One region of the Gorillibacterium sp. CAU 1737 genome, then DNA from elsewhere that is predicted to be linked to it. Evidence: a T-box and tRNA genes for the amino acid it is inferred to sense, from the RefSeq annotation. Region 1 holds a T-box; the other holds one or more tRNA genes.
What was found. A T-box is a leader RNA that pairs with one kind of tRNA and senses whether it is charged. The one in region 1 lies ahead of leuS (leucine--tRNA ligase), so its partner is inferred to be a tRNA-Leu.

Region 1 (4,855 bases):
GTACCGCCATGATAGCCCCGGTGCCGTAGCCCGCCAGCACGTAGTCGGCGATCCAGATCGGCGTGCGCTCGCCGTTCACCGGGTTGACCGCGTAAGCTCCGGTGAAGACCCCGGTCTTCTCCTTGGCCAGGTCGGTGCGCTCGAGATCGCTCTTATGGGAGGCTTTCTCGCGATACAGCTGGATGGAATCCAACTGCTCCGGCGTCGTAATCGCATCGACGTATTCATGCTCCGGCGCAAGCACGCAATAAGTAGCGCCGAACAGGGTGTCGGGGCGTGTCGTGAAGACCGTAAGCGCCATGTCGGCATGGCCCTCGATCGCAAACTTCACTTCAGCACCCTTCGACTTGCCGATCCAGTTGCGCTGCATGTCCTTGATGCTCTCGGACCAATCAAGCTCCTCCAGGTCCTCCAAGAGCCGTTCAGCATATTCCGTGATGCGGAGCACCCATTGACGCATCGGCTTGCGGATAACCGGATGGCCGCCGCGTTCGCTCTTGCCGTCGATGACTTCCTCGTTCGCCAGCACCGTACCGAGGGCCGGGCACCAGTTTACGGGAACTTCGTCGACATATGCGAGGCCTTTGTTATAGAGCTGGATGAAAATCCATTGCGTCCATTTGTAGTATTCCGGGTCCGTCGTGCTGACCTCGCGGTCCCAATCGTAGGAGAACCCGAGGGATTTGATCTGCCGACGGAAGTTGTCGATGTTCTTCTTCGTAAAGTCGCGCGGGTCATTTCCCGTATCGATGGCGAATTGCTCGGCCGGAAGGCCGAAGGCATCCCAGCCCATCGGATGGAGTACGTTGAAGCCGCGCATCCGCTTGAAGCGGGAAATGATATCCGTCGCCGTATAGCCTTCGGGGTGTCCAACATGCAGACCCGCTCCCGACGGGTAGGGGAACATATCCAGGGCATAAAACTTCGGTCTGTCGTTGTCCTCCAGCACCTTGAAGGTTTTTTGGTTATCCCAGCGGCCTTGCCATTTGGGCTCGAGCGCCTGGGGATGGTAGCCGACCGTCCCTTCGCGCCCCTCGTTTTGCTTACTTTCCTGCGTCATGGTTATCCTCCTCGACTCATAACTGCCAAAAAAACCTCTCGCCCCAGCTGTTAAGCTAGGGACGAGAGGTTGATTTCCCGCGGTACCACCCTAGTTAACCGGACAAACGTTGCCTCCGGCTCACTTTGCACACCCTTAACGCGGGCGAGACGGTCGGACTACTTCCGGGCTGACCGGTCAGGAGCTTTCGCTCTTGGTGATCGTCGCTTGTCGGGTTCATCCTTCGGCTCAAAGGCGAGTTCATCCGTCGCACTTGCCGGTTCCCACCCTACCGGCTCTCTGGGAAAGCGCTTGTCGAATTACTGGTCCTTTTCAATGCCTTGTTGCTGACATTATAGAAAGTCTCCGAGGAATTGTCAAGAAACACCCTATCGAATGAACCCCTTCTCGACATTAATTTCGAAGCTGTACAAACCAGCGAGTAAGGAATTTCCCGAACCGGCTTCGGTCGTCCTTGCGCAGGCGCAGCTGTAATCTGGCCGCGATGGATTCTGCCGTTTCCGATACCGTCAGCTCGTCGGTGTTGAGATGCTCGGCGAACAGCTCGGCCTCCAACGCTTCCAGGCAGCGATCCATTTGGGCGACCGACCACGAATCGCCCCCTTCTCCCCGGCTTCGCAGCCGCTTCGCCAAGGTTTCACGGGAGACGCGAAGGGTGAGGTGATGAAGATCGATCCCTTCCTTACGCAGACGGCCAATCGTCTCCCAGAAGTACAATGGTTCGGTAATGGTCATCGGCACAAGAATGATACCTTTGTAGCTTTTATTTAAATAGGCCAGCGTGGAGTAGGTCACTTCTCTCCACATCGGATAATCCTGAAAATCGCCGGTTGCCGCTTCCTTCGGGATCACCTTTTGCAGGAAAGCTCCCGCTACCTCCGGATCATAAACCATCGAACCCGGAAGTCGCCTCTTCAGCTCATAAGCCGTCTGGGTTTTGCCAGCTCCGAATGCACCGTTCAGCCATATGATCATCCGTCGGTCCCTCCTTTTGCCGCCTTCCAGTGAGAGTAATTCCAGGAAGGCCAGCCTTGATGAGTGGCGGCTTGGGCTCTTTGCTTGATCTCATGCACCGCCTGCAAGAGACCTTCAATCTCGGGATGCTCGGCCTGGAACTTGGAGAGAACCGGGTAAGCATCCGAAGACAATCCGCCAAGATAGGCCGCATCGATCTTTCCTGTGCGTTCGTAACGGTCTGTATTGTTGCGGGCGATCCGCTCATCCAGATTGGCGTAGGTCATCACCAGACAGGCGAGCAAGGTCGTCACGGCGAACAGCTTGGACAGCTCCAGACGTTCTCTCCAGATGCGGGCCAACGCGAGCAGAAAAAACACACCGAGATACAGCATGAATCCGTGCACCAAAAGTCGGAGCATCGTGTATCCGTAAGCATCCTCATACAGCGACAATCGAGTATAAGCGGATATCAACATGACCAGCGTACATAAGACGAGAAGGCCAAACAGCAGGCGGCGCACCCGATCCATGACGGGACTTCCCGGAGCAATCACCTTGAAGCCCGCCAGCAGGATCGTCAGGTTGATCGCCGCGACCAGCACCAGCTCCGCGAAGCCTTGCCGGGCGTAATCGGCGTAGACGACCCCTTCCGGCAGCAGCCCCTGCGCCCCTCCGAACAGATAGGCGAATTGCACAATGGCGAACAGCAGGTAGAGCACATTCACCGCGCCGAGAAAGCCCGCCGCCACCAGTGGATCGAGCTTGGGAATACCAAGTCCGTCATGCAGGTGAGCCTCTTCTTCGAAAAGAGTTCCTTTTTGACCCTGCTTTGTCTTTTGCCCATCCGCGTGCTCCGCTTCGGGATCAAGGGAGGCCGTTCTCTTTTCCAGGACAAGTCCCCAGAAGAAGCAGAACAGGTACCACGCGATCACGAGGGCGAACACCGAGCGGCCTACGCCTTCTCCAAGAGACAGCCTTCCGAGCCATTCTGGAAAAGCGCTGAGCCATGAATCAAACACCGGATCCGCAGAGGCGAGCAGCATCAGGACGAACAGCAGAACCGGAAGCGCAAGCGCCAGCCCCAAAAGGAGTTTTCGTGCCTGCGAAGCCGAGGTGTTCTCCTTCTTGCCGAATCGAATGCGTTTGCCGATCAACTGAGCGGGAACGAGCAGGCGCCTAATCGGAGCCCCAATCCCTGCATAGAGGAGAGCGGTGAGCCACTTCGATCCTTTTTTATGGAGAAAGCCGTCCTGCCGCAGCAAGAGCGAGTGGTAGACCAGCAGCGCCGCAAGCACCGGAACGTTCAATACACGGAATACGCTATTCGCAAACAGGGTGTACGATAGCGCAAGCAGGAGAGCGGCCGCTAACGGGAGCCAAAGCTGCCAGGGACGAAGAAGGAAACCCTTCCCGGTCTCTGATCTCCCCTGGGTAAAGAAGAACAGCAGTCCATAATAGGCCAGAAGCAGGACCGCGACCGAGATTCCCGGAGACCGGTCAACAAGCAAGTACTGACTCAGCACACCAAAGAGCAGGACAAGCAGTCCCCACAACGGGACGCTGGCTTTCGCCTGGATCGATTCGTTCATCGTGGACCTCTCCTTTTCGAAACGGTACCGATTGGGGTTTTCTCCTTTCATTGTAACCTGTAAAATAAGAAGAAAAAGTGCAAGTTTCATTTTATTAATTTCATATTTTGCAAAAGGAGGTCCGACATGAAGCTTCGCAAGCAATACCTGGAGCTATGCCGCCATTATGGATCGTTCGCGGAATCGGCTCCGCTTGAGGCCATTGAGGTAACCACCGGCGAGCTCGCCGAGGTGCTGGACTGCACCCCTCGCACGATCATCACCCTGATCGGCCGCATGCAGGAGAAGGGCTGGCTCACCTGGCAGCCGAAACGAGGGAGAGCGAACCGTTCGGAGCTTACCTTCCACGTCCCGCTAACCCGGGCTGCCGTGGAGGAAGCGGAGGAGCTCGCCGAACGAAACGATCTGTTCGCGGCCATTGAGCTCCTTCGCTCGTTCCAGTTGGACACCTCCTCCCTCTCCAGGGAGTGGCTGACCCGGCAGTTCGGGGTCCAGACCGTTCGACGCGGCCAGCGCCGGTCGGATATGCTGCGGTTTCCTTTGCCGCAGACTCTTCACAGCCTCGATCCGGCCCGCATTCACTTCACCGGCGAATCCCACCTCGTTCAGCAGCTCTTCGACGGGCTCATTCAATGCGACAGCAAGGGCGGGCTGCATCCTCATCTCGCTCATGCCTGGGAAGCGGACGAAGCCCGCACGAGCTGGACCTTCTACCTGCGCAAGGGCGTTCGCTTTCACCATGGCCGGGAGCTCACCTCGGCCGATGTTCGGTATACGCTGGAGCGATTGCTTGCGCTGGCGCCGCACGGCCTGTTCAATTGGGTGTACCGCGGCATCAAGCGGATCGAGACTCCGGATGCGTATTCCGTCCAGATCGAGCTGGAGCAGCCCAACGAGCTGTTCCCGTCTTTCCTTGCCAGCAGCCGGGCTTCGATCGTCCCGATGGATCGGTGCGAGGAGTTGGGCCTTAGCTTTGGCGAGCAGCCGGTAGGTACCGGACCTTACCGGCTCGTCGAACGCGCGGGACAGGTGTGGATTTTGGATGCCTTCGCAGATTACTTTCAAGGTAGAGGGTTTCTGGATCGGATAGAGGTGTGGAGCATCGCCGAAGAGCATGTGGAGCAGGCGCGGGAAACCATGCCGCCGTTTCAGCTCATGCACAATGTACGCCTGCCCGATCGGGAGGCCGGAAGCTGGCAGGAGATTCGGCAGACCGGGATGACCTGCAAGTTTCTCACGGCGCCGCATA
Region 2 (4,855 bases), on a different contig from region 1:
CTTTATACTCCGTAAATAAGTTCGGCCAGTTCTCGATGTCATTGGTCATATCAAACACCACATCAAACCCAGCATTGATTTCAATGGAATTTTGGATTCTGGTCATCGTGTACCTCCTTTTATTTTGTGAATATAATCACATTTCGAATTAGAAAATCACGACTCTCCTTGCTTGAACGAAGTAATTTGCATCAATTTTAGGTAACTTTTTCCTGATTAGCCACAGGATACACCACATTGATTTTAAAGTCAATGAGTATATACTCAATGATTAGTCAGTTATTGAGTGTTGAGTTATTTAACTTAGTGTAATAATATATAGCTGAACAGGGGGGCTACTATGACAGGATCACAGCGTCAAAAACAGAAACAAGCCACACGGCAAAATATCATTGCCATGGCTTTACAACAATATGGCGAGAACGGATTTCTAAAAACCAGAACGGCGGATATTGCCCATGCCTCGAAGGTTTCTCACGGGACGATCTTTGCTCATTTCCCCACCCAGGAGGAACTGATTGTTTCGGTCATCGAGGAATTCGGGAATCGAATTAGCGCGCGATTGCATGAGTTGACCTATAACACGAGTGGAATTGTTGATTTGTTAAGCGCTCACATTCAAGGTCTGCTTGAATATGAGGCCTTCTATACGAGACTCGTCATTGAGGGCCGATTGCTGCCTAAGGATGCCCGAAATACCTTTATCCTGATTCAATCGACCATATCCTTTTATTTGGGTCAGGTAGCAGAAAGAGAGATGGAAGAAGGTAAAATTGCAACTCTTCCCATCCATATGATCTTCAATAGCTGGACAGGACTCTTGCACTATTATTTAATTAATAGTGACCTGTTTGCCCCTGGAGAATCGGTACTTCTTCGCTACGGGGATGAAATCTTGAATTTCTATATGGAGCTTCTTGCTCCGAAAAACATAGACTGAGGACGTGATTCATTTGAAAATTTGCATTGCGTGCGGAATGCCGATGAAGAGCTTATCGGATTACGCGATGGAGGATGAAAAAAAGGATTACTGCCGTCATTGCTCTCGTCCCGATGGAACCATGCAATCGTATTCAGAGAAATTGCAATCTTTCGTTAAGCTCATCATCAAAACACAAGGGTTGGACATCCAAGTCGCTACCACTTCTGCGAAGGCGATGATGATGCGCCTGCCTGCTTGGGAGAAGTTTAGAGAAACCGTTGACTTTGGCAACTAATCGGTTCAAAAGTGTAAACAAAAGGCTCGCAATTGCATAATGCAACTGCGAGCCTTCTTATTCCTATACAAGTGAGCAAAGCGGTTTGACCCGTTATGAATTTTGAATATCCACAAACCCTTTGCCAAAGACATCCTGCAGGTCGTGAATCGTGAGGAACGCCTCGCGATCGGTGGCTTTGACGATTTTCTTCAGCATCGCGATCTCCTGTTTGTTGACCACGATATAGAGAACGCCCATCGAGGTTTTCGTGTAATACCCCTGACCGCTCAACACCGTCACGCCTCGATCCATCAGCTTGTTTACCTGGTCTGCGATGCGGTCCTGCTCTTTGGAGATGATGGTTACCGCCTTCGTCGGATTTAGTCCCGCAATGACGAGCTCCATTACCTTCGTGGCCACAACCAGCATGATGAGGGTGAACATCAGCCGTTCCGGCCCGATAATAAAGTAGGAGCACAATGCAACCAACACGTCGCAAAACAACAGGGCGTAGCTGATGTTCCAATCCCAGAATTTGTTGAGGAACTTGGCGATGATAACCGTTCCGGCCGTCGTTCCTCCGACCCGAACGATGAGCCCAATGCCCAGTCCGATGATGGCTCCGCCGAAGATGGCATTGACCATTAAATCGTTGGCCACGATCCGCCACCCTTCGGTGAGATGAAGAAAGAGGGAATGGAACGAGACGGCAGCCACAGTATAGGCAATCGTCCGCTTGGACAGAAAGCGAAACCCCGCTGCAAGCAGCAGCATATTGATAACCAGGCTGGTCCAGCCCGGCGGCCATTCCAGCAGATAATACAAAATAATCGTAATGCCGACTACGCCGCCCTCGCCAAATTCGTGAGGAATGACAAAGACGTTGATGCCGAGCGCAAAGGCGAAAGCCCCCGCCATGATGACGAGTAAATCCAAACCTGTTTTTTTCATCTCTACCGCACAGCCTACTCTCCGCAATCGTTCTCGTGCCTCCAACCCGCTGGGCACGCTCTGCCATTCCTACATTTAATCACGGATTTCGAAGCCTCTCAAGCAACTGTGCTACCATGCTACTAGTTTACCAAACTGAAGACTGCCGCCTGGAACAGTGGAGAAACGTCAGGATTGAGTTAAGCGGTAAACTTCCTCCCCCAACACATCGTTAACGGCCTTAATGAAAATTGCATAAGCATGGTCTCGATCCACTCGTCCTGAATTAGATAACAGAAGGATCTGCTCCGCTTTCGTAGAGTCGAATTGATAGCTGTCCGCCAGCATGTGTTTCAATTCTTCTTCCGACCCACCTGCAGCAAACACGCAAGCTGCTTTGTACACGGCATTGTCTTCGTAATTTTCCGACCCTTTCGATGCCCGGACTGCCTCCAGATGAGCCATGATCTTCTTTGCCGCGTGCAAGGTCACCATGATGATGCACAGCAACCCCATACCTCGCAAAATATCGTCCATGACGTTTTCCCTTCCTTTTCCCGGTGAAGTTTTTGCTACGCTACAAAGCTTAGCACCCTCGATATAAGCACGGGATTAAGGAATGGCAAATGGAGTTAAGATTGTGTGTAGAAACGCTGGAAAACAAGTCGGTTTCGATGAGATGCTGGATTGTGAAATTACGAAAAAAGAAAACAGACTTCTCTATGGCCGATTGCCACGAAAAGTCTGTTTTCTGAAAGTAGTGCGGTCAAGAGGACTTGAACCTCCACGTCATTGCTGACACTAGAACCTGAATCTAGCGCGTCTGCCAATTCCGCCATGACCGCATATTTTGCGCGTTGCTGCGCTTATCGTTGTCCGCTTGGCTGTCGAACAACCGAGGAATAATATATCACGTTCCCCGGTTGTTTGACAAGCCCTTTTTTACTGGTATTTTATGGCGTTAACTACAGCGGCCAAAACCTCTTTCTAATCAGCCGGACAGAGCCTTACGAAAACAACGTCCGGTACTCGCTGTAGCCTTCTTCCTCCAGCTTGTCCTTCGGGATAAACCGAAGAGCGGCGGAGTTGATGCAATAGCGCAAGCCGCCCTTATCGGCGGGTCCATCCGGGAACACGTGGCCGAGGTGAGAGTCCGCTTCCGTGCTGCGCACTTCGGTGCGGACCATGAAGTGGCTGTGGTCAGCCTTCTCCTTGACAACTTCCTCCTCCACCGGTTTGGTGAAGCTGGGCCAGCCGCAGCCGGAGTCGTACTTATCGAGCGAGGTGAACAGCGGCTTTCCCGAGACGATATCCACGTACAAGCCTTCTTCGTGATGGTCGAAGAACTCGTTCTGGAAGGGGGCTTCCGTCGCGCTGTTTTGGGTCACCTCATATTGAAGGGGAGTTAGGCGCTTTTTCAAGTCTTCAGAGCTCTCTTTAATGGTTCTCCCCTCCCCATGCTTGCTCCAGGTACCGATCTCGACCGGATCCCTTGCGGTATTGCTTGTAGTGCTCCGGGTTCTTCTTATGGAAGTCCTGGTGATATTCCTCTGCCGGATAGAAAGGCATCGCCGGAACGATGGGGGTGACGATGGGGTGACTGAAGCGGCCGCTTTCATTCAGGCGCTTCTTCGAAACCTCTGCCAAATCACGCTGCTCGTCGCTGTACGTGAAGATGGCCGTCCGGTACGATTCGCCGCGATCGCAGAATTGACCTTCCGCATCGGTCGGGTCAATCTGCTGCCAGAATACCTCCACCAGCTCGGAATAGGGAAAAATCTCAGGATCAAACGTGATTTGAACCGCTTCCGTATGCCCCGTCGTTCCCGAGCATACTTCCTTATACGTGGGATTCTCCTTATGACCACCCGTGTAGCCGGAGACCACGGAAATGATGCCGGGACGCTCTTCAAACGGGCTAATCATGCACCAGAAACATCCTCCCGCGAAGGTTGCCTGTTCCAAACGGCTACCGGCTTCTGGTTCGTGATGATCGCTCATAGGGGATGTACCTCCTGTTCCTTTTAAAGACGTGTAGATGACTCGGGATTAGTATAGCATTTCACTGCCGCTTCGCTCAAATGAAACCCGCTTGAAGGAGACGTTGAAAGCTTTCCCTTGTTCTTCCCGAAGGAAACGCGCTATAATCGGAAAATGCTTTGATTTCATCATTCCCGGAAAGGACGGAATTTCATGCCAGCCACGCTCAATCGACCGCAAAACCGAATGCAGGTGCTTGTCAGCATCGTGCTCGCCATGCTGGTCGCTTCCATGGACACCACCATCATCAACACCACCATGCCCATCATTGTCAAGGATTTAGGCGGTTATTCGCTCTACGCCTGGGCATTCGCTTCCTATATGATCTTCTCAACGGTGCTTACCCCCATCGCCGGACGGATCTCAGACTTATACGGACGCAAAACCATCCTGGCTGCCGGCATCATCGTATTCCTCATCGGCTCTCTGCTCTGCGGACTGTCTCAAACCATGATGCAGCTCATTTTGTTCCGCGCGGTTCAGGGTATCGGAGCTGGGATCATGAACCCCTTTCCTGCGATTATCGCCGGAGACTTGTATCCCATCGAGGAACGGGGAAAAATCCAGGCGCTCTTCTCCGCCATGTGGGGCATCTCCGCGGTTATCGCCCCTCTATTCGGCGCCTTATTCACGGAGTATGCCTCGTGGCGCTGGATTTTCTACATCAACATCCCGATATGCCTGCT

Region 2: it encodes a tRNA-Leu, which carries the amino acid that the T-box ahead of leuS (leucine--tRNA ligase) is inferred to sense. The anticodon was not compared.

The regions. Positions count from the first base shown of each region.
Region 1 is NZ_JBDQQO010000014.1:46,658-51,512, reverse strand. Features, by position in the region: gene leuS (leucine--tRNA ligase) at 1-1,060, opposite strand, end outside; T-box leader at 1,115-1,385, opposite strand; gene AAFN83_RS20720 (AAA family ATPase) at 1,454-2,035, opposite strand; gene AAFN83_RS20715 (DUF4153 domain-containing protein) at 2,032-3,606, opposite strand; gene AAFN83_RS20710 (ABC transporter substrate-binding protein) at 3,733-4,855, shown strand, end outside.
Region 2 is NZ_JBDQQO010000001.1:906,405-911,259, reverse strand. Features, by position in the region: gene AAFN83_RS04240 (SRPBCC family protein) at 1-106, opposite strand, end outside; gene AAFN83_RS04235 (TetR/AcrR family transcriptional regulator) at 341-940, shown strand; gene AAFN83_RS04230 (zinc ribbon domain-containing protein) at 954-1,217, shown strand; gene AAFN83_RS04225 (YitT family protein) at 1,311-2,150, opposite strand; gene AAFN83_RS04220 (hypothetical protein) at 2,319-2,666, opposite strand; tRNA gene AAFN83_RS04215 (tRNA-Leu) at 2,891-2,974, opposite strand; partial or broken gene msrA (peptide-methionine (S)-S-oxide reductase MsrA) at 3,137-4,130, opposite strand; gene AAFN83_RS04205 (MDR family MFS transporter) at 4,323-4,855, shown strand, end outside.